Regions from separate parts of the Streptomyces sp. NPDC018000 genome, predicted to be linked through region 2. Evidence: predicted binding sites of a transcription regulator. Region 2 holds the regulator's gene; the other holds the start of a gene.
What was found. Region 2 encodes HrcA, which represses chaperone genes, less so after heat shock. Its sites were predicted from a motif close to TTNGCACTCNGNNNNNCNGAGTGCNAA; they were not measured.

Region 1: the regulator HrcA is predicted to act here: its motif matches at 1,050-1,076, upstream of ACH4EW_RS19735 (FmdB family zinc ribbon protein).

What each region holds. Positions count from the first base shown of each region.
Region 1 covers NZ_JBIRGM010000008.1:172,373-182,970, forward strand. Annotated here, with positions in the region: gene ACH4EW_RS19730 (MFS transporter) at 1-873, shown strand, start outside; gene ACH4EW_RS19735 (FmdB family zinc ribbon protein) at 1,088-1,438, shown strand; gene ACH4EW_RS19740 (S-methyl-5'-thioadenosine phosphorylase) at 1,520-2,353, shown strand; gene ACH4EW_RS19745 (hypothetical protein) at 2,579-3,142, shown strand; gene ACH4EW_RS19750 (hypothetical protein) at 3,250-3,459, opposite strand; gene pflA (pyruvate formate-lyase-activating protein) at 3,546-4,313, opposite strand; gene ACH4EW_RS19760 (hypothetical protein) at 4,590-4,724, opposite strand; gene ACH4EW_RS19765 (P1 family peptidase) at 5,163-6,263, shown strand; gene ACH4EW_RS19770 (DUF6227 family protein) at 6,398-7,168, shown strand; gene ACH4EW_RS19775 (MFS transporter) at 7,265-8,818, opposite strand; gene ACH4EW_RS19780 (helix-turn-helix transcriptional regulator) at 8,911-9,873, shown strand; gene ACH4EW_RS19785 (RNA polymerase sigma factor RpoD/SigA) at 10,022-10,598, opposite strand, start outside.
Region 2 covers NZ_JBIRGM010000001.1:838,183-848,780, reverse strand. Annotated here, with positions in the region: gene dnaJ (molecular chaperone DnaJ) at 13-1,152, opposite strand; gene hrcA (heat-inducible transcriptional repressor HrcA) at 1,153-2,169, opposite strand; gene ACH4EW_RS04000 (MBL fold metallo-hydrolase) at 2,367-3,122, shown strand; gene ACH4EW_RS03995 (DUF3097 domain-containing protein) at 3,148-3,969, shown strand; gene hemW (radical SAM family heme chaperone HemW) at 4,098-5,339, opposite strand; gene ACH4EW_RS03985 (SpoIIE family protein phosphatase) at 5,442-7,364, opposite strand; gene ACH4EW_RS03980 (AMP-dependent synthetase/ligase) at 7,563-9,452, opposite strand; gene lepA (translation elongation factor 4) at 9,780-10,598, opposite strand, start outside.

The DNA.
Region 1 (10,598 bases), on a different contig from region 2:
CTGGGCGCGGCACCGGGCCGCGAGGCGTCGCCGCTGATGTCCACCGCGGCCGCCTTCGAATCGGTGACGGACGAGTTCACCTTCGTCATCGGCCCGGTGCTCGCCACCGCACTGTGCACGGGAGTGCACCCGGCGGCCGGTCTGATCACGGAGGCCGGGCTGACTCTGGCCGGTGGACTGCTCTTCGCCGCGCAGAGCCGCACCCAGCCCGCGGTGCGCAGCACCGCGTCCGGCACCTCCCAGCGGCATGCGTCCGCCCTGTCCGTACCGGGTGTACGGGTGCTCGCGGTGGCCTTCCTGGGAATCGGCGCGGTCTTCGGCGGCATGCAGGTCTCGCTGACCGCCTTCACCGAGGAAATCGGCCGGCCCGGGGCGAACGGTCTGCTGTACGGGGTCTTCGCGGCCGGCAACATGCTGGCCGGGATCGCCTGCGGCGCCATCGCCTGGAGGAGCGGGCCGCGACGCCGCCTGATCGTCGGGTACGCGGCACTGACCGTGACCGCGTCCGGACTGTGGGCGGTGCACTCCGTGCCCCTGCTGGCCGGGCTCGGACTGCTGGTCGGGCTCTCCATCGCGCCGGCCCTGATCAGCGGCTACACGCTGGTCGAGTCGCTGGTGCCGGGGTCCGCCCGGACCGAGGCGTTCACCTGGCTGACGGGCTCGGTCGCCCTCGGCCAGGCGGCCGCGGTGACGGTCGCCGGGCGGCTCGCCGACGCCCACGGCGCGAGCGCCGGTTTTGTGGTGCCGCTTGTGGGGACCGTACTGGCGCTGGTCACCTTGGTGGCACTGCGTTCGAGACTGACACCGGCCCGCGCGACCATCACGGCCGCACGCGGCGCGGTTTACCGCGATCCTGTCGCGGCCAAAGAGTGACGATTCGTACGCTCGCATCAGCGGAATACGTCAGTGTGACTCCTCCGCCACATAATGTGGCAGCTTTTCACTCAGGCCGGCGGCCCTCATGACGGCCAAGCCCTGACCGCTGCCCTCCGGGCAGGTGACAGACATTACTGCAAACAGCGGCCCGCAGCGGCTACCATTGACGACTGTTAGCACTCATCGAGTGAGAGTGCCAGGAGGAAGACAAGTGCCGACCTATCAGTACCAGTGCACCGAATGTGGCGAGGGCCTTGAGGCGGTGCAGAAGTTTACCGATGATGCCCTCACCGTGTGCCCGAGCTGCGAGGGACGCCTGAAGAAGGTGTTCTCGGCGGTCGGCATTGTCTTCAAGGGTTCCGGCTTCTACCGGAACGACAGCCGGGGCTCCTCGTCGAGCAGCACGCCGGCGTCGGCCTCGGCGAAGGCGTCCGGTTCCGCTTCGTCGGATTCATCGTCATCTGCGGGGTCGGACACGAAGTCGTCCGCTTCCTCCTCGTCCGCCGCGTCTTCTTCTTCGTCCTCCTCGTCGTCCTCGACGAGTGGTACGTCGGCAGCCTGAGCCGAAACCGCACTTCCCCGGGGACCCCGCCGATTTGTTCGGCGGGGTCCCCGGCGTTTCTCGCGCCGCTAATGTGATCACATGGCGAACGCAGAGATCGGTGTCATCGGCGGCTCGGGCTTGTACTCCTTCCTGGAGGACGTCACAGAGGTGCGTGTGGACACCCCGTACGGGCAGCCGAGTGACTCCCTGTTCCTCGGCGAGGTGGGCGGCCGCCGGGTGGCCTTCCTGCCCCGCCACGGACGCGGCCACCATCTGCCGCCGCACCGCATCAACTACCGGGCCAACCTGTGGGCGCTGCGCTCCGTCGGCGTACGTCAGGTGCTCGGCCCGTGCGCGGTGGGCGGCCTGCGTCCGGAGTACGGGCCGGGCACCCTGCTCGTGCCCGACCAGCTGGTGGACCGCACCAAGGCCCGGGCACAGACGTACTACGACGGGGAGACCCGGGCCGATGGCGCGGAGCCGAACGTCCTGCATCTGGGCTTCGCCGATCCGTACTGCCCCGATGGGCGCAGGGCCGCGCTGGCGGCGGCTCGCGCAAAGAGCTGGGAGCCGGTGGACGGCGGGACACTGGTGGTCGTCGAGGGGCCGCGCTTCTCGACCCGGGCGGAATCGCGCTGGCATGCGGCGATGGGCTGGTCGGTGGTGGGGATGACCGGGCACCCGGAGGCGGTCCTCGCCCGTGAACTGGGCCTCTGCTACACGACGATGACGCTGGTGACGGACCTCGACGCGGGCGCGGAGGCCGGGGAGGGTGTCTCGCACGGGGAGGTGCTGAAGGTGTTCGCGGCCAACGTGGACCGGCTGCGTACGGTGCTCTTCGACGTGGTGGCCGCGCTGCCCGCGGAGGCGGACCGCGACTGCACGTGCTCGCATGCGCTGGACGGGCTCGAGACGGGCATCGAGCTTCCTTAGCAGGGTAGGCGGGTGACGGTTGCGACGTGGTGGTGACGGTTGCGGCGCAGGTGGGTGACGGAGTTGTCCACAACGCCGGGGCCATCCACAGTCTTCGGCGGGAAAGTCGTGGGCGGTGGATCGTGAGGGATGTTCGTCCAAAACTCCTCACGGCAGGTGGTGTTGGCCATGTACCCGTCGCTCCCGTCTGTTTCCTCTGAACGTTTCACTTCGGTTGCTGGGCAGATGTGTCCGACGGATCCGGGACCTCCGGCGTCGGCTCCCCCACCCACAGGCGTGCCCGCGTTCGAGCCGTTGCGGGTGCGCGGGGGTGGGGGGCGCCGGTTGCGGCGAGCTTTGTGGCGGCAGCGCCGGGCTCTGGCCGCCGGGCTGGCCCTGACGGCCGCCGGGCTGGCCCTGACGGCTGCCGCGCTGGCCGCGACGGGGCTGGGCGGGGGCGACTCGGGCGGCAATACGGCGCATGGGGCAGGGACAGGGGGTACGGCCGGGGCGGCGCCGGAACGGGCGCGCCGACCGGTTCCGCTGGTGTCCGCGCCGGTCCGGATCGCGGATGCGGGGACTGTGCGGTTGTTACGGCCGGGGGACCGCGTCGATGTGATCGCCGCCGAGGGGACCGGGGCCGATGCCCGGGTGCTGGCGAAGGGCGCACGGGTGGCAGATGTACCGCAGGCCACGGCCGAAGGTCTCGCGGAGAACGGCGCGCTGATCGTGCTGTCCGTCCCCCGAGGCACGGCAGCGGCGCTGGCCGGTGCGGGTATCTCGGCCAGGCTGGCGGTGACCCTGTGCTGATGAGCACTGATGAGCTGTCACGTCGCCTGATCAACGGCGTGAATTGGGTGCGGGACGCGCGGCAGGAGGACCGGCGGCAGCGTCGTCGGACCACCACGGAGCAGGGCTCAGATGTGGTGGGGCGGCTTCTCGTCGAGAAAGCGCGCCAGATCGGCGGCGCTCCCGCGGGCCGGGGCCCGCTCGCCCCACCCCCGGTCCGTATCGTCCGCGGACTGCTGGTCCAGCGGATCGTCGAAGATCAGAGCCGGTTCGGGTTTCCTCTGTTCCGGCTGGGTCGGCTTCGAATCGCGCGGGCCGGGGGCGGGGGCGGTGCTCATATCTCAAGGGTACGGCCCTGGTCAGCGCTGGCGACGCCTGTGCGCACCTCGCTCCGGCTCGAAGGCCGACGGCGGCTCGAAGTACGTCAGACGGCTCGCAGTCCGTGGGACGCGAAGATCTCGCGGGCCGAGGCGGTCTGTTCGGGGGTGGGTGACGGGGTGTCGCGCAGGGTGAAGGGCTTGCCCAGTGCCTGCCACTTCGCCTCGCCGAGCTTGTGGAAGGGAAGGACATCGACACGGGAGACATTGCCGAGGGATGCGGCGAAGGAGGCGACACCGTCGACGTTGGCCGGGGCGTCGGTCAGTCCCGGCACGAGTACGAATCGGACGTGCACTTCTTTGCCGAGGTCGGCGAGGCGGCGGGCGAAGTCCAGGGTCGGCTCCAGCGGGCGGCCGGTGACCTTGCGGTACGTGGCTCGGTCCCAGGACTTGATGTCGAGCAGGACCAGATCGACGTCGCGCAGCAGGGCGTCGGTGGCGCGGGCGCCCAGAAAGCCGGAGGTGTCCAGGGCGGTGTGCAGCCCCAGCCCGTGCTTGAAGCGGTGGAAGAGCTCACCGGCGAAGACCGGCTGCATCAGTGGTTCGCCGCCGCTGATGGTGACACCGCCGCCCGCGGCCCGGATGAACGTCACGTACTTGCCCGCTTCGGCGACGAGGCGGTCCGCGGACATCCGGGTGCCGCTGCGCATCCGCAGGGAGTCGGGGTTGTGGCAGTAGAGGCAGGCCAGTGGACAGCCGGTCAGGAAAGCGACGAAGCGGGTGCCGGGGCCGTCGACGCCCGTCGACAGGTCCCAGGAATGGACCGATCCGGAGATCGGCCGACGGGTGGCCGCACCCGCCGGAGTCACGGACATGCCGAGGTTGTCGATGTCGCCGGCGATGTCGGCGTTGTCGGCGTTGTCGATGTTGCTGGCGTTGTCGGCGTTGTCGAGGAGTGCGGCCATGGCAGGGCCTCCTGTGCGAGCAGGGCGTTCAGTGGTCTGACGCGGCGGGTGCGGAATGCGCGACGCCGGGGCCCTGCGGGGGATGGGCTCCCGACGCCGCGCGGTTCAGAGGGCTCGGGGCGATCGGGGAGGATCAGAGCGAGCCGCGGAAGGTGCGGTTGATGACGTCCAGTTGCTGCTCGCGGGTCAGCCGCACGAAGTTGACTGCGTATCCGAAGTCGACCGCGCCGCGTCGCGGCGGGCCCGGATCTCGGGTGTGTACGCGTCGAAGCCGCTCCAGGCCCCGCTGTCCGTCGTCGCCTCTGCCGCAGTCGCCGTCATGGCCCGCACCTTCCGAGATCGTCCGTGCGCCTCAATGCCGCTGCGTACATTGCACTCCCGATTTCCGCAGTGCCGGGCCCGCGATGGTCCCTGCCGAAGGGCCCAAGGTCCCCGTCAGATATCGGACCTGATCCGACACAGCCGCGCTGACCTGCGACTTCTCCAGGGACTTTGGACCCTCGTTCGTTTGTGAATGTGTTCACAAGAATTTCCCCCGGACGCGGTGGCCTGCCGCTCCGTGGCCGCGCCGGCCATCCTGGCCCGCGCCGGCGGCGACCGCGGCCGTCAGGGTCGCGCCGTCCCCACGGCCCGCTGTGGTGGAGTGAACACACAGACGGCGAGCCGTGAGCCGCCAGTGGTGAGTCCAGTGAGGAGCACGCAGTGACGGAAGAACCCCGGAAGCCGACGGATCTCTCTGCCGCGCAGCGCGCATCGCCCATGACGTCCGGGCCGCTCGATGCGCTGACCGATGTCGCCGGGCTGCGCGTCGGCCATGCTCAGGTGGCGGGCTCGGGCGCACTCAGCGGCACCACCGTGGTCCTCGCCCCCGAGGGCGGTGCGGTCGCGGCCGTGGACGTACGCGGCGGCGGCCCCGGCACCCGGGAGACGGACGCGCTCGATCCGCGCAATCTGGTGCAGCGCATCGATGCCGTCGTCCTGACGGGCGGCAGCGCGTACGGCCTGGATGCGGCGTCCGGTGTGATGGCCTGGCTGGAGGAACAGGGACGCGGGGTGCGGGTCGGCCCCGATCCGGCGCAAGTGGTGCCGGTGGTCCCCGCCGCGTGCATCTTCGACCTGGGGCGGGGCGGTGACTGGCGGGCCCGCCCGGACGCCTCGACCGGCCGCGCGGCGGTGGAGGACGCGGCGGGTACGGAGCCGGGGGCGCCGGTCGTCGAGGGGGGCGTCGGCGCCGGCACGGGCGCGGTTGCCGGGCAGCTCAAGGGCGGGGTGGGCACGGCGAGCATACGGCTGGCGTCCGGGACCACGGTGGGCGCGCTCGTCGTGGTGAACGCGGCGGGTTCGGTCGTCGATCCGCGTACCGGAGTGCTGTACGGGGAGTACGGCGCCGCCGAACCACCGGTGCACCCCGCGCCCGAGGTCCACCGGGCGGCGCAGCAGCGCCTGGCCGAGGCAAGGGAGACGAACGCAGGGCCCCCGCTCAACACCACGCTCGCCGTCGTCGCCACGGATGCCGATCTCACCCGGGCCCAGGCGCAGAAGCTCGCGGGTACGGCGCACGACGGACTGGCGCGCGCCGTCCGCCCCGTACATCTGCTGACCGACGGGGACACCGTTTTCGCGCTGGCCACCGGCGCCCGGCCGCTGGATCCACAGAACCCGATCGCGCTCAACGACCTGCTGACGGCCGGAGCGGACGCCCTGACCCGTGCCATCGTGAAGGCCGTTCGGGCAGCTCAGAGCATCGACTGCGGCCTCGGCGGTGGCAGCTACCCCGCGTACAGCGATCTCTACGACGCACGCGGGCAGCTCTCCCGGCCGCCCCTCGGGCACCCGGACCCCGACTCGCCTGCCGGGTAAGGAAGTTCGGACGAACCGCCAGGAACCATCTGCGTGTGTCATACGTTTTCCTGAACCCCGGTCGCAATCCCGGACGCAGGGACTACGTTAAGCACGCACCAAGTAACACGCGGCGACGGCCTGGAGACACCACCTTGAGCGATCCGTACGAGACAACCGAGCAGCACCTCGAGCGACTCCTGCGGCGGGCACTCAACTCTTTCGACCTGCCCGACAGCACGGTCGAGAGACTCGGTACCGCGCTCGCCCACAGCAGTTCCCTGCACTCCTCGCACCACAGTTCCGTACTCCACCGCGAGACCTACCGGCACACCTATCTGCTGTCCGACGGCACCCCCTTCACCCTGTGGGAGCTGGTGCACAGCGGTCCGCGGGGCGCAAGGGTCCCGCGGACCCGGGCGGAGTCCGACCTCCGGCACCACGAGTTGTACGACGAAGAGGCCGATGTCCATATCGCCGCTGCCCGGCTGACCGGCGGCTTCGGTGAGGTCCCGGTGTTCGGGGACGACGGGCCGCAGGGCGACCTGGAGATACTCACGGCCCTGATGGCGACTCCCCCGGTCCCCCTGCCCCGGATGTACGCCCCGGACAATTCCGCCGACCACGCCCGTCGCGTCCTGCGCCGCGCCGAGAACAGCGACGGCCCCGGCGAGGAGACCGCCCGGCTGCTGCGCGCCGCCTTCGCCCACCACATCACCCAGGTCTTCGGCAGGCAGTGCCAGGTGGGCGGGCGGGACGCCGGATTCACGCTCTACGAGCACGCCTTCCTGCTCCTCGACGGCAGCGAGACGAGTCTGTGGGAGGTCGAGCACACGGCCACGCCGGACGGCCGCCACATGTGCGAGGTGTACGGCGACGAGGACGCCGCACGCGGAGCCATGGAGAGCCGTACACGCATCTGCTGACCTCGCGGGGGCCGGGGGCCATGGACCCCGCTCGCGCCCACACACGCAGGCGCCCGCACCCCCCGAGAGGTGCGGGCACCGTCGCGCTTCAGGGCATCATGGCGTCAGCGCGGGCGCCTTGGCGAGCTCGGCCACGGGCTCATCCATGGTGTCCACGCCCTCGGCGCCGCCCTCCACGTGCTGCCGCGGCCGCGCGGGCAGCGCGAACATCACCAGGAAGATCACTGCGAGCACCCCGGCCACCCACCACAGCGAGTGCTGGAACGCCTCCGCGAACGCCGGGCCCACCTGCTGCGGCGCCGGCCGGTCCGCGATCGAGCCGAAGAAGACGACCGAGACCAGTCCGAGCCCCAGCGCATTGCCCATCTGCTGCACGGTATTGATCAGCCCGGAAGCCGAACCCGAGTGCTCCTTCGGTACCTCGGACAGCACCGCGTCCGTCAGCGGGGCCACAATCAGGCCCATGCCGATGCCCATGACCACCAGCGGCAGCACCATCTGCCAGGACGTGATGCCCATGCCGTACCGGTCGGACTCCCAGATGTAGAGCAGCAGGCCGACGATCATCAGCAGCGCGCCCGCCTGGAGAACCTTCCGGCCGAAGCGGGGCACCAGCTTCTGTACGGAGATCCCGGCGGCGAAGGAGACGCCGACCGAGAACGGGATACCGGTCGCGCCGGCCCGCAACTCGCTCCAGCCGAGGCCCATCTGCATGTACAGCGTCCAGACCAGGAAGAAGATGCCGAGGCCGATGCCGAAGGCCAGCTGTACGGCGATGCCCGCCGCGAAGCTCTTGACCCGGAACAGTGACAGCTCGATCAGCGGCGACCCGTCCTTGCGTGCCTTCTCCCGCTCGAACACCACCAGGACCAGGAACACCAGGAGGCTGCCGGCCATCGACACGTAGCCCCAGACCGGCCAGCCCAGCTCGCGCCCACGGGTGAGCGGGTAGATCAGCATCAGCAGGCCCAGCGTCACCAGGGCAACACCGATCAGGTCGAGCCGGAGAGCCTTGGGGGCCTTGGACTCGGTGATGAACCTGGCTCCCAGGATCAGGCCCGCGATGCCGACGGGCAGGTTGATCAGAAAGATCGGCCGCCATTCGAGACCGGCGATGTTCCACTCGGTGAGCAGCGCTCCCAGCAGCGGCCCCGAGACGGCGCCGAGGCCGACTACCGCGCCGAAGAGGCCGAAGACCTTGCCGCGCTCGTGTGCCGGGAAGGTGGCGTGCACGATCGACAGCACTTGCGGAACCATCAGCGCTGCGGTGCCGCCCTGGAGAATGCGGGAGGCGACCAGCATCTCCGGGTTCGCGGCGAAGCCGCAGAGCGCGGAGGCCAGCGTGAAGCCGCCCATACCGATGAGGAACACTCGCTTGCGGCCGTAGATGTCGCCCAGTCGGCCGCCGGTGATCAGGCCGGCCGCGAAGGCCAGGGCGTATCCGGCGGTGATCCACTGGATCGAGCTGAACGAGGCGCCGGTGTCCCGCTTGATGCTCGGGATGGCGATGTTGACGATCGTGACGTCGACCAGGTCCATGAAGGCCGCGGTCATCACAATGGCGAGCGCGAACCAGCGTCGCCGGTCCGACGGTTCCGAGGAGACCGTCGGCCTGGATGCCGTGGACGACGAAGATGTGGAAGAAGTCATGGGAGGAAGCTAGAGAGCCATTAGGTCAATTCATGACCCAATGGATGGCCATGCTGATGAGATGACCGAGACCCCGGCACAAGGCTGAGCCCATGACCGACACCCCGGCACGACTGCTGAATCTGCTGTCGCTCCTCCAGACGCCCCGCGAGTGGCCGGGCAGCGAGCTCGCCGAGCGGCTCGACGTCAGCCCACGCACCATCCGCCGCGACATCGACCGGCTCCGCGAGCTCGGCTATCCGGTCGAGGCCACGCGCGGATCGGTAGGCGGCTACCGCCTCGTCGCGGGCACCGCCATGCCGCCGCTGCTCCTCGACGACGAGGAGGCGGTGGCCATCGCGGTGGGCCTGCGGGCAGGCGCCGGCCATGCCATCGAGGGGGTCGACGAGGCGTCCGTACGGGCTCTGGCGAAGCTGGAGCAGGTGCTGCCGTCGCGGTTGCGGCACCGGGTCTCGACCCTGCAGCACGCGACGATGCCGCTGACCCGCGGCGACGGCTCGACGATCGATCCGCACACGCTGACGGTGATGGCGGCGGCGGTCACCGGACGGGAGCGGCTGCGGTTCGCCTATCGGGCGGGCGACGGCGCCGAGACGAAGCGGCAGACCGAGCCGTACCGGCTGGTGAGCACGGGGTGGCGCTGGTATCTCGTCGCGTACGACCTGGGGCGCGAGGACTGGCGTACGTTCCGGGTCGACCGGGTCAGCGAACCGTTCGCGACCGGGGCCCGGTTCACACCGCGCGAGCTGCCGACGGGTGATGCGGCGGAGTTCCTCAGCAACTCCATCGCCCGACGGCAGCCGGAGCTGGCGGTCGATGTGAGCTTCGCGGCCCCGGCGGACTTCGTGTCCGCGCGGCTGCCGGCCTCGATCGGCCCGTTGGAGCGGACCAGCGCGAACAGCTGCCGGCTGCGGGCGGTCCTGTCGGACTCGCTGGAGTGGCTGGCGCTCCGACTGGCCCTGGTGGACTGCGAGTTCACCGCCCACGAGCCACCGCAGCTGGTGGAGTACCTGACTCAGCTGGGTGCCCGGCTGACCCGCGCGACAGCACACTGACGCGTCGCCGCCCGGGCGACGACCGAACCCGGCCGCCCACCGAGCGCGCAGAAAGAATGAGCCCCGGCGCCAGGGGGGGGTGGGCGCCGGGACTCGGTTCAGGGGGTCACACAAAGCGACCTGTTTCGGAGGTTACTGGACGAAGGACTCACGCCGCGGCGTCAAAACCCGTGTCGTGGGCCATCCGCTTCAGTTCGAGCAGCGCGTGCTTCTCGATCTGGCGTATCCGCTCACGGGTCAGCCCGTGCTGCTTGCCCACCTCGGTGAGGGTCCGCTCACGGCCGTCCTCGATGCCGTACCGCATACGGATGATCGATGCGGTGCGGTTGTCGAGCTTGCCGATCAGGTCCTCCAGCTCCTCGCTGCGCAGCAGTGTCATCACCGACTGCTCCGGCGACACGGCGGAGGTGTCCTCCAGCAGGTCACCGAACTGTGTCTCGCCCTCGTCGTCCACGGACATGTTGAGACTGACCGGGTCACGGGCCCAGTCCAGGACGTCGCCCACACGCTCCGGCGTGGTGTCCAGCTCGGCCGCTATCTCCATGTGCTCCGGCTCGCGCCCGTGCTCACGGTTGAACTCGCGCTGCACCCGTCGGATCCGGCCGAGCTCCTCCACCAGGTGGACGGGGAGCCGGATCGTACGGGACTGGTCGGCTATGGAACGGGTGATGGCCTGACGGATCCACCACGTCGCATACGTGGAGAACTTGAAGCCCTTGGCGTAG
Region 2 (10,598 bases):
GTGCGGGGGCCGTCAGCGGCCGTTGAAGGCGTCCTTCAGCCGGGAGAACAGCCCCTGCTGCCCGGGCTGGAACTGGCCGGTGGGCCGCTCCTCACCGCGCACCTTCGCCAGCTCCCGCAGCAGTCGCTCCTGCTCCGGGTCCAGCTTCGTCGGGGTCGTCACCTCGACATGCACGATCAGATCGCCACGCCCGCCGCCCCGCAGGTGTGTGATGCCGCGGCCGTGCAGCGGGACCGACTGGCCGGACTGGGTGCCGGGCCGGATGTCGACCTCCTCCAGGCCGTCGAGAGTCTCCAGCGGCACCTTGGTGCCGAGCGCGCCCGCTGTCATGGGGATGGTGACCGTGCAGTGCAGATCGTCGCCGCGGCGCTGGAACACCGAGTGCGGCAGCTCATGGATCTCCACGTACAGATCGCCGGCCGGGCCGCCGCCGGGGCCGACCTCGCCCTCGCCCGCGAGCTGGATGCGGGTGCCGTTGTCGACACCGGCGGGGATCTTCACGGTGAGCGTGCGCCTCGACCGGATGCGGCCGTCACCGGCGCACTCCGGGCACGGGGTCGGCACGACCGTACCGAAGCCCTGGCACTGCGGGCAGGGCCGCGAGGTCATGACCTGGCCCAGGAAGGACCGGGTGACCTGGGAGACCTCGCCGCGGCCGCGGCACATGTCACAGGTCTGGGCGGAGGTGCCGGGTGCGGCGCCCTCGCCGCTGCAGGTCGCACAGACGACAGCCGTGTCGACCTGGATGTCCTTGGTGGTGCCGAACGCGGCCTCGGCGAGATCGATCTCCAGCCGGATCATCGCGTCCTGGCCGCGCCGGGTGCGCGAACGGGGTCCGCGCTGCGACGACGTACCGAAGAACGCGTCCATGATGTCGGAGAAGTTGCCGAAGCCACCCTGTCCGAATCCGCCCGCACCACCGCCGCCTCCGGAGGCGGACAGCGGGTCGCCGCCGAGGTCGTAGACCTGCTTCTTCTGCGGGTCCGACAGCACCTCGTAGGCGGCGTTGATCTCCTTGAACCGCTCCTGGGTCTTCGGATCGGGGTTCACATCCGGATGCAGCTCGCGGGCGAGCCGACGGAATGCCTTCTTGATCTCGTCCTGAGATGCGTCGCGGCGCACGCCGAGTACGGCGTAGTAGTCCGTGGCCACTTACGACTCCGCCAGGATCTGTCCGACGTAACGTGCCACTGCGCGTACCGCTCCCATCGTTCCGGGGTAGTCCATGCGGGTCGGTCCGACCACGCCGAGTTTGGCGACTGCCTCGTCGCCCGAACCGTAGCCGACCGCGACGACGGACGTGGAGTTGAGCCCCTCGTGGGCGTTCTCGTGCCCGATCCGTACGGTCATGCCCGAGTCCTTGGCCTCGCCGAGCAGCTTCAGCAGCACGACCTGCTCCTCCAGTGCCTCCAGCACCGGCCGGATCATCACAGGGAAGTCGTGCCCGAAGCGGGTGAGGTTGGAGGTGCCGCCGATCATCAGCCGCTCCTCCGTCTCCTCGACGAGGGTTTCGAGCAGGGTGGAGAGCACGGTGGACACGGTTCCCCGGTCCTCGCTCTCGAAGGATTCCGGCAGATCCTGCACCAGCTGCGGGACGTCCGTGAAACGGCGTCCGACGACCCGGCTGTTGAGCCGGGCCCGCAGATCGGCGAGAGAGGTCTCGCCGAACGGAGCGGGGCAGTCGATCATGCGCTGCTCGACCCGGCCGGTGTCCGTGATCAGTACGAGCATCAGCCGGGCGGCTGCCAGCGACAGCAGCTCCACATGCCGAACCGTCGACCGGGTCAGCGAGGGGTACTGCACGACGGCGACCTGCCGGGTCAGCTGCGCCAGCAGCCGTACGGTGCGGCCCACGACATCGTCGAGGTCGACCGCGCCGTCGAGGAAATTGTGAATGGCACGGCGTTCCGGCGACGAGAGGGGCTTGACGCCCGCAAGCTTGTCGACGAAGAGCCGGTACCCCTTGTCCGTCGGGATGCGTCCCGCACTGGTGTGGGGCTGGGCGATGAAGCCCTCGTCCTCCAGCACCGCCATGTCGTTGCGGACGGTGGCCGGGGAGACCCCCAGCTTGTGCCGCTCGGTGAGCGCCTTGGAGCCCACGGGCTCCTCGGTGCCGACATAGTCCTGGACGATGGCGCGCAGCACTTCGAGTCTGCGTTCGCTGAGCATCGCGCACACCTCCAGCTGTCTTTCCTCGGTGGTTCTCGGGCCGTTCCTGCTTCATCCCCAGGAATCCCCCTGGCACTCGGTCCTCACGAGTGCCAGCAATCCCCCGCCCAGTGTACGGCGGCCGAGTGGGGACCTAGCAAGGGCGACCGGCCACCCTACTGCGAGACTGCGCAGGTCGTTGCGGATAGCGTCGCGGTATGGACGCCTCTTGGGAAGAGTTCGGCTGGGAGCGACTTGGTCACGGAGTGGGCCGACGTCGCCTGCCCGGATGGGATGCGACAGTCGCACTGGTGGTCGGAGCGGATGGAGTACTGCTCTACGACACCGGATCAACGCTGCGCGAAGGCGCGGAGATTCGGGCCCAGGCACAGGCCCTGCTGGGCCGGAAGGTGACGCATATCGCACTCAGCCACCCCCATTTCGACCACGTGCTGGGCACTGCCGCGTTCTCCGGCACCCAGGTGTACGGAGCGGCCGGCATGGCCGGGCTGCTGAAGCGCGAGGCGGACGATCTGCGCGCCTCCGCCGTACGCCACGGAGTGTCCGCACACGATGCGGCCGAGGCCGCCGAGGCGCTGGTGGCGCCGCACCACGAGGTGTGCGACGAGTGGACGCTCGATCTGGGCGGCGGCCGTCAGGTGCTGCTGGCGAATGTGGGCCCCGCCCACAGCGGCCACGATCTGGCGGTGCTCGTCCCCGGCTCCCCCGCGGTGGTGCTCTGCGGCGACCTGGTCGAGGAGTCCGGCGAACCGCAGGCGGGACGGGACGCCGTCCCGTCCCGCTGGCCGGCCGCGCTGGACCGGCTGCTGGCACTGGGCGGCGAGGACGCGGTGTACGTTCCGGGGCACGGAGCGGTGGTGGACGCGGCGTTCGTCAGGGACCAGCGCGACCAACTGGCCGTCCTCCCCCATCGCTCTGAAGGCATGGGAGGTGCCCCCTCCGGCGTGTCGTGATGTGTTGTCGTCCTATCGTCATCCGATGCGCAGCTACCAGCCGGATCTGACCCCGCCGTGGAAGAAGTCCGCCGCCGTTCCCGAGGTCCCCGCCGAGCCCGATCTGGTCGTGGAGGAGGTCTCCACCGGATTCTGCGGTGCGGTGATCCGCTGCGAGAAGACGGCCCAGGGTCCGGCGGTGACCCTGGAGGACCGCTTCGGCAAGCACCGGGTGTTTCCGATGGAGCCGCGCGGCTTCCTGCTGGAGGGCCGGGTGGTCACGCTCGTACGCCCGTCGGCGGCCGGCCCCGTACGCCCCACACGCACGGCCTCGGGTTCGGTCGCGGTCCCCGGGGCGCGCGCCCGGGTCGCGCGGGCGGGCCGGATCTACGTGGAGGGCCGCCACGACGCGGAGCTGGTCGAGCGGGTCTGGGGCGACGATCTGCGGATCGAGGGCGTGGTCGTCGAGTACCTGGAGGGCATCGACGACCTCCCGGCCATCGTGCAGGAGTTCTCCCCCGGCCCGGACGCCAGGCTGGGCGTCCTGGTCGACCACCTGGTCCCCGGCTCCAAGGAGTCCCGGATCGCGTCCCAGGTCTCCGACGCGAACGTGCTGGTGGTCGGCCACCCCTACATCGACGTGTGGGAGGCGGTGAAGCCGTCGTCCGTGGGCATCGCCGCCTGGCCGGTGGTCCCGCGCGGCCAGGACTGGAAGACGGGCGTGTGCCGCGCGCTGGGCTGGCCGGAGAGCACGGGCGCGGCCTGGCAGCGAATCCTGTCCACGGTGCGCTCGTACCGGGATCTGGAACCGGCACTGCTGGGCTCCGTGGAGAACCTGATCGACTTTGTGACAGCGCCGCCTCAGTAGCCTCTCCGCCGGCCTCCGGACCTCTGTCGTTCGAGGAGCCCGGTTCGGCGCGGAGCCCCGGTTACGGGAAGGGGCGGGCGGAGCGACAAGCCCGCCGCAGGTGTACCCGCACCACCCCCGCCCCTCCCTCAGTCCACCAGGTCCCGCACCACCGCATCCGCCAGCAACCGCCCCCGCAACGTAAGCACCGCCCGCCCCTGTCCGTACGGCACCGGCTCCAGCAGACCGTCCTCCACCGCCCGCCCCGCCGCGGCCAGCCCCGCCGGTGCCAGCAGCGACAACGGACACCCGTCCACGAGCCGCAGCTCCAGCAGGATCCGCTCGACCCGCCGGTCCTCCGCGGAAAGGATCTCGCGGCCGGCCCCCGGCGACCGCCCCTCGGCCAGAGCCTGCGCGTACGCTCCCGGATGCTTCACGTTCCACCAGCGCACCCCGCCGACATGGCTGTGCGCCCCGGGACCGGCGCCCCACCAGTCGGCGCCGCGCCAGTACAGCTCGTTGTGCAGGCACCGGCCCTCGGGCGTACGGGCCCAGTTCGACACCTCGTACCAGGAGAAGCCCGCCGCGGTCATCGCCTCGTCCGCGATCAGGTACCGGTCCGCATGGGCGTCGTCATCGGTCATCGGGATCTCGCCGCGCCTGATCCGCCGGGCCAGCTGCGTCCCCTCCTCGACGATCAGCGCGTACGCGGACACATGGTCCGGTCCCGCACCGATCGCCGCGTCCAGCGAGGCCCGCCAGTCGTCGTCGGACTCCCCGGGCGTGCCGTAGATCAGATCGAGGTTGACATGCTCGAAGCCCGCCTGCCGGGCCTCGGCGACACACGCCTCGGGCCGCCCCGGCGTATGCGTACGGTCCAGGATCTTCAGCACATGCTGCCGCGCGCTCTGCATCCCGAACGAGATCCGGTTGAAGCCGCCTTCGCGCAGCTCGGCCAGATACGCCGGACCGACGGACTCCGGGTTGGCCTCGGTGGTGATCTCGGCATCGTCCGCGAGCCCGAACTCGTCGCGGATCGCCCCCAGCATCCGTACCAGGTCTCCGGCAGCCAGCAGGGTCGGCGTGCCGCCGCCGACGAAGACCGTACGGACCGGCCGCGGGTTGTCGCCGAGGACCTTGCGAGCCTGGTGGACCTCGCCGATCAGATGGGCGGCGTAGTTGTCCCGGGAGGCCAGCGCACCGCCGGAGCCGCGCAGCTCGGTCGCGGTGTACGTGTTGAAGTCGCAGTAGCCGCAGCGGGTCGCGCAGTACGGCACATGCAGGTAGAAGCCGAGCGGCCGGTCGGCGGCGCCTTCCAGGGCATGGCGGGGCAGCGCCCCGTCGTCGGGTACGGGCTCACCATCGGGCAGTACGGAAGGCATACCGCCCATTGTCACTCGCCGCCCGGGATCTGCGGGCCACGCCCGAGATCACGGCCACCGGACCCCATGGACCGCACCGCCCTCCCGTCCCAGCCGGCCGCCCGTCTCTCCTCACCCCGCCTGCAACACCAGCAGTGCCAGATCGTCGTCCGGCGGCCGCTCGGCGAATTCGTGCACGGCCCGCTTGATCCGGTCCGCGATCCCGTCCGCCGACAGTCCGGCACAGTCGGCCAGCGCCCGGGCCAGACCGTCCCCGTCGTCGAACATCAGCGCCCCGGAGCGCCGCTCCGTCACGCCGTCCGTGACACACAGCAGACTGTCGCCGGGCGCCAGCTCGAAGCTCTGACTCTCGTACGCGACGTCGTCGAAGATCCCGAGCAGCATCTGCGGCTCGGCGGCCGGGCGCACCTCGCCGTCCGGGCGCAGCAGCAGCGGCAACGGGTGACCGGCGCTGGCGAGGGTGCAGCGCACGCCGCCGCCGGGCAGCGGCACGAGTTCTCCGTACAGCAGGGAGAGAAAGCGGGACTGACCGGTGTCCGCCGTCTGCTGTCCGCCCGCCGCGGCAACCATGAGCGCGGCCGCTTCGGCAGCCTCCATGGCATCGTCGAGGAGCAGCCGGTTGAGCCGGTCCAGCACTTCGCCGACGCCGAAGCCCTCACGGGACAGCAGCCGCAGCCAGGGCCGGGCGAGGCCGGTGACGACGGCGGCTTCGGGGCCGCTGCCCTGCACATCGCCGAGGACGAAGCACCAGCGGTCGCCGGGACACGGGAAGATGTCGTAGAAGTCGCCGCCGACCACCCCGTCGTCACTGGGTTCGTACACCAGAGAGCTGGTGACGCCGGGTATGTCGGCGACCTTGCTGGGCAGCAGCGCGCGTTGCAGAATGCGGCTGATGGTGGCCTGCCGGGTGTACTCGCGGGCGGCGCCGACGGCGAGGCCGACACGGCGTACGAAGTCCTCTATCAGGGCGGTCACTTCGTCGGGGACACGTGCCGTGCCCTCCCGGCCGAGGAGTACGGCGCCGAGTGTGCGGCCGCCCGGTGTGATCCTGTAGGCGAGAGCGGATCCGGCGCGCCCGTCGGATTCCCCGCCGTCCTCCTCGCCCCCGGGCCAGGGCATGGAGACGGGCCCGGTGCCCACCCGCTCGGGCAGCCGGATCGGGTCCTGCTCCAGCAAGGTACGAAGCCGCCCGGTCTCGGACTCGTCCCGGTGCCAGACGCTGGCGAGCCGAGGGACGGCGGACGGACCGCCGTTCTCGGGCTCCAGCCAGATCGCGCACCAGTCGGCGAGTCTGGGCACCAGCAACTGTCCGGCGAGCGCAGCGACGATGTCCTCGTCGAGCTGGCCTGCGAGCAGGTCCGAGGCCTCGGCGAGGAACGAGAGCGCACCGCGGCCGGCCCAGTCCGCGTTGCCGCGCAGGGCCCGCCGGGCACTGGGGGCGAGCAGCTCGGCAGCGCGCAGTCCCCGCTGGAATCCGGGCTCGGCCGATGGTTCGGGGAACGGATTCCAGTCGTCGACGGGAAGCCGGGCCCAGACGGTCTTGAGGCCGGTGCGGTAGGTGATGCCCCAGCGCTCGGCGAGGGCGCCGACGAGCTGGAGCCCGCGACCGTACTCGGCGGGCTCCTCGGGGCCGGTGGGGGCATCGCCCTGCGCCGTGTCCGCGCTGCCGTCCTCCGGGCGTTCGCTGCGTACGGCACGGGCCGGGTGATGGTCGGAGACCTCCAGCACCACGGCCGCGGCCTCGTCCTCGGTGGCCTCCTCCAGCCGGCAGATCAGCTCGACATTGGTCCCGGCGTGCACGACCGCGTTGGTGACCAACTCGCTGACGACGGCGACCGCATCATCGGCCAGACGCTCGCTGAAGCCCACGGCCGCCGGCAGTCCCAGCCCGGTCCACTCGGTGAGCGCTGCCCTGACGAACCGGCGGGCAGCAGAGGGCGCGAGGAGGTTTCCGGGCAGGGACGTACGGGCGACCGGCCGCGCATCCGCATGGCCGACGGTGATACCGGGACGCTGAACGATGTCCCGCTGCAAGGGAATGGGCCCCACGGTGCAGCTCCTGACCTGTTCTCGCTCTGTCTGTCTGTTCTCGTTCTGTCTGTTCTCGCTGGGCGCCGCTGACAACACCGACAGAGTGACAGATGGACCACGCTCATAAGCGACGAGTTGCCGAAGTGAGCAGAGAAAGTGAACAGAGGGAGACGGAAGCAGCCGCACCGTGCGGCCGTCGGCCTAAGCCTCGCGGGTCCCCGCGTACATGTCGTCGATGAGGTCCTTGTACTCACGCTCGACGACCGGCCGCTTCAGCTTCAGACTGGGTGTCAGCTCGCCGTGCTCGATGTCGAGATCGCGGGGCAGCAGCCGGAACTTCTTGATGGTCTGCCAGCGCTGCAGCCCCTCGTTGAGCCGCTTCACATAGCCCTCGATGAGCTCCACGGCCTGTCGGGACGCCACCACTTCGGCGTACGGCTTCCCGCCCAGACCGTTCTCGGCGGCCCAGCCGAGGATGGTCGGCTCGTCGAGTGCGATCAGGGCGGTGCAGAAGTTGCGGTTCGCGCCGTGCACCAGGATGTTGGAGACGAACGGGCAGACCGCCTTGAACTGTCCCTCGACCTCCGCCGGGGCGATGTATTTGCCGCCGGACGTCTTGATCAGGTCCTTCTTGCGGTCGGTGATCCGGAGATAGCCGTCCACGGACAGCTCGCCGATGTCGCCGGTGTGGAACCAGCCGTCCGCCTCCAGCACCTCGGCGGTCTTCTCCGGGAGCCCCTGGTAACCCTGCATCAGGCCGGGGCCGCGCAGCAGGATCTCACCGTCTTCGGCGATCCGTACCTCGGTGCCGGGGAGCGGCTTGCCCACGGTGCCCGTGCGGTAGGCCTCGCCCGGGTTGACGAAGGAGGCGGCACTGGTCTCGGTGAGGCCGTAGCCCTCCAGGATGTGGATGCCGGCGCCCGCGAAGAAGTAGCCGATGTCGGGAGCGAGGGCGGCGGAGCCGGAGATGCAGGCACGCAGCCGGCCGCCGAAGGCCTCGCGGATCTTGGCGAAGACGAGGGCGTCGGCGACCTTGTGCTTGGCACCGAGAGCGAACGGGACGGAGGCCGTGCCGGTGCGCCGGAAGCTGTCCTGGGAGACCGTCGCGTACTCGCGGGCGACCCCGGCCGCCCACTGGAAGATCTTGTACTTGGCACCGCCACCGGCCCGTGCCTTGGCGGCGATGCCGTTGTAGACCTTTTCGAAGATACGGGGGACGGCGGCCATGTACGTCGGCTGGACCACCGGAAGGTTCTCGATGATCTTGTCGACCCGGCCGTCGACGGCGGTGACATGGCCGATCTCGATCTGGCCCGAGGTGAGGACCTTGCCGAAGACGTGCGCGAGCGGCAGCCAGAGGTACTGGACGTCGTCCTTGGTGATCAGGCCGGTCGCCACGGTGGCCTTGGCCATGTACGACCAGTTGTCGTGCGGCAGGCGTACGCCCTTGGGGCGTCCGGTGGTGCCCGAGGTGTAGATCAGGGTGGCCAGCTGGTCGGCCGTGATGGCGGCGACGCGTTCCTTGATCGAGTCGGGGTTCTTCGCCAGGTGCTCGGCGCCGCGGGCCTCCAGATCGGCAAGGGTGAGCACCCAGCCCTCGGGGTCGCCCTCGGCGGGTCCGGCGCCCTCGGGGTCGATGACGACGACGTGGGCGAGGTTCGGCAGCTCGGCGCGGCACTCCCGGGCCTTGGCCAGCTGGCGGGCGTCCTCGGCGATCAGGACCCGGCTCTCGGAGTCGGAGAGGATGAACGCCGACTCCTCGGCGTTGGTCGACGGGTAGATCGTCGTGGTGGCGGCGCCCGCGCACATCACACCGAGGTCGGCGAGGATCCATTCCATTCGCGTGCCGGCGGCGAGCGCGACCCGCTCCTCCGGCTGCACACCCAGACCGATCAGCCCGGCCGCGATGGCGTACACCCGCTCGGCGGCCTGTGCCCAGCTCAGCGACTTCCACTCATCCGGTCCCTCACCGGCGGCCGCAGGGACGGGGTAGCGGTAGGCCTCCCCGTCCGGGGTGGCCGCGACGCGGTCGATGAAGAGGTTCGCCACGGAGGGCGGTCGGTTCTCGATCAAGGTCTGTGTGTCGCTCACGACATCCTCCGGGCCTGCGGCAGTGCTTCACGACCGGCTGTTGATTGCTGCTTGTTCCTACGTGTGTTCCCACGCACCCTGTGCGCTTGGTCCTGCGTTGCTTGGTCCTGCGGTGCTTGCCCTGTTGCTTAACTGGCGAGTAACTAAGAGGTCGTGATCAGGGTAGAGCGCGCGCGTCCGCCGCGTAAGGGGCAAGGGGCCGCCGCTTCATAACAAACGGGCCCCTGTGTCGCACCAAATGCTGCGACACAGGGGCCTGTTGGCCTACCACCGGGCAGGGGCGGACGGAGCCGGGGCGGGAGTTGCTTCTCGGTCTTGCAACGGAAGCTACTTCTTGGCCTTGCCGTCCCCGCCCGACTCGTCCGTCGACAGCACGGCGATGAAGGCCTCCTGCGGCACCTCAACGTTGCCGACCATCTTCATCCGCTTCTTGCCTTCCTTCTGCTTCTCCAGCAGCTTCCGCTTACGGGAGATGTCACCGCCGTAGCACTTGGCGAGGACGTCCTTGCGGATGGCGCGGACGGTCTCACGGGCGATGACACGGGAGCCGATGGCGGCCTGGATCGGCACCTCGAAGTTCTGCCGCGGGATCAGCTCGCGCAGCTTGGCGACAAGCCGCACGCCGTACGCGTACGCCTTGTCCTTGTGCGTGACCGCCGAGAACGCGTCGACCTTGTCGCCGTGCAGCAGGATGTCGACCTTGACGAGCTGGGCGGACTGCTCGCCGGTGGGCTCGTAGTCGAGAGAGGCGTAACCCCGCGTCTTGGACTTCAGCTGGTCGAAGAAGTCGAAGACGATCTCGGCGAGCGGCAGGGTGTAGCGGATCTCGACCCGGTCCTCGGAGAGGTAGTCCATGCCGAGCAGGGTGCCGCGCCGGTTCTGGCAGAGCTCCATGATCGCGCCGATGAACTCGCTGGGAGCGAGGATGGTGGCGCGCACGACGGGCTCGTGCACCTTGTCGATCTTGCCCTCGGGAAATTCGCTCGGGTTGGTGACAATGTGCTCGCTGCCGTCCTCCATGTCCACGCGGTAGACCACGTTGGGGGCGGTGGCGATGAGTTCGAGACCGAACTCACGCTCCAGCCGCTCTCGGATCACATCGAGGTGGAGCAGGCCGAGGAAGCCGACGCGGAAACCGAAGCCGAG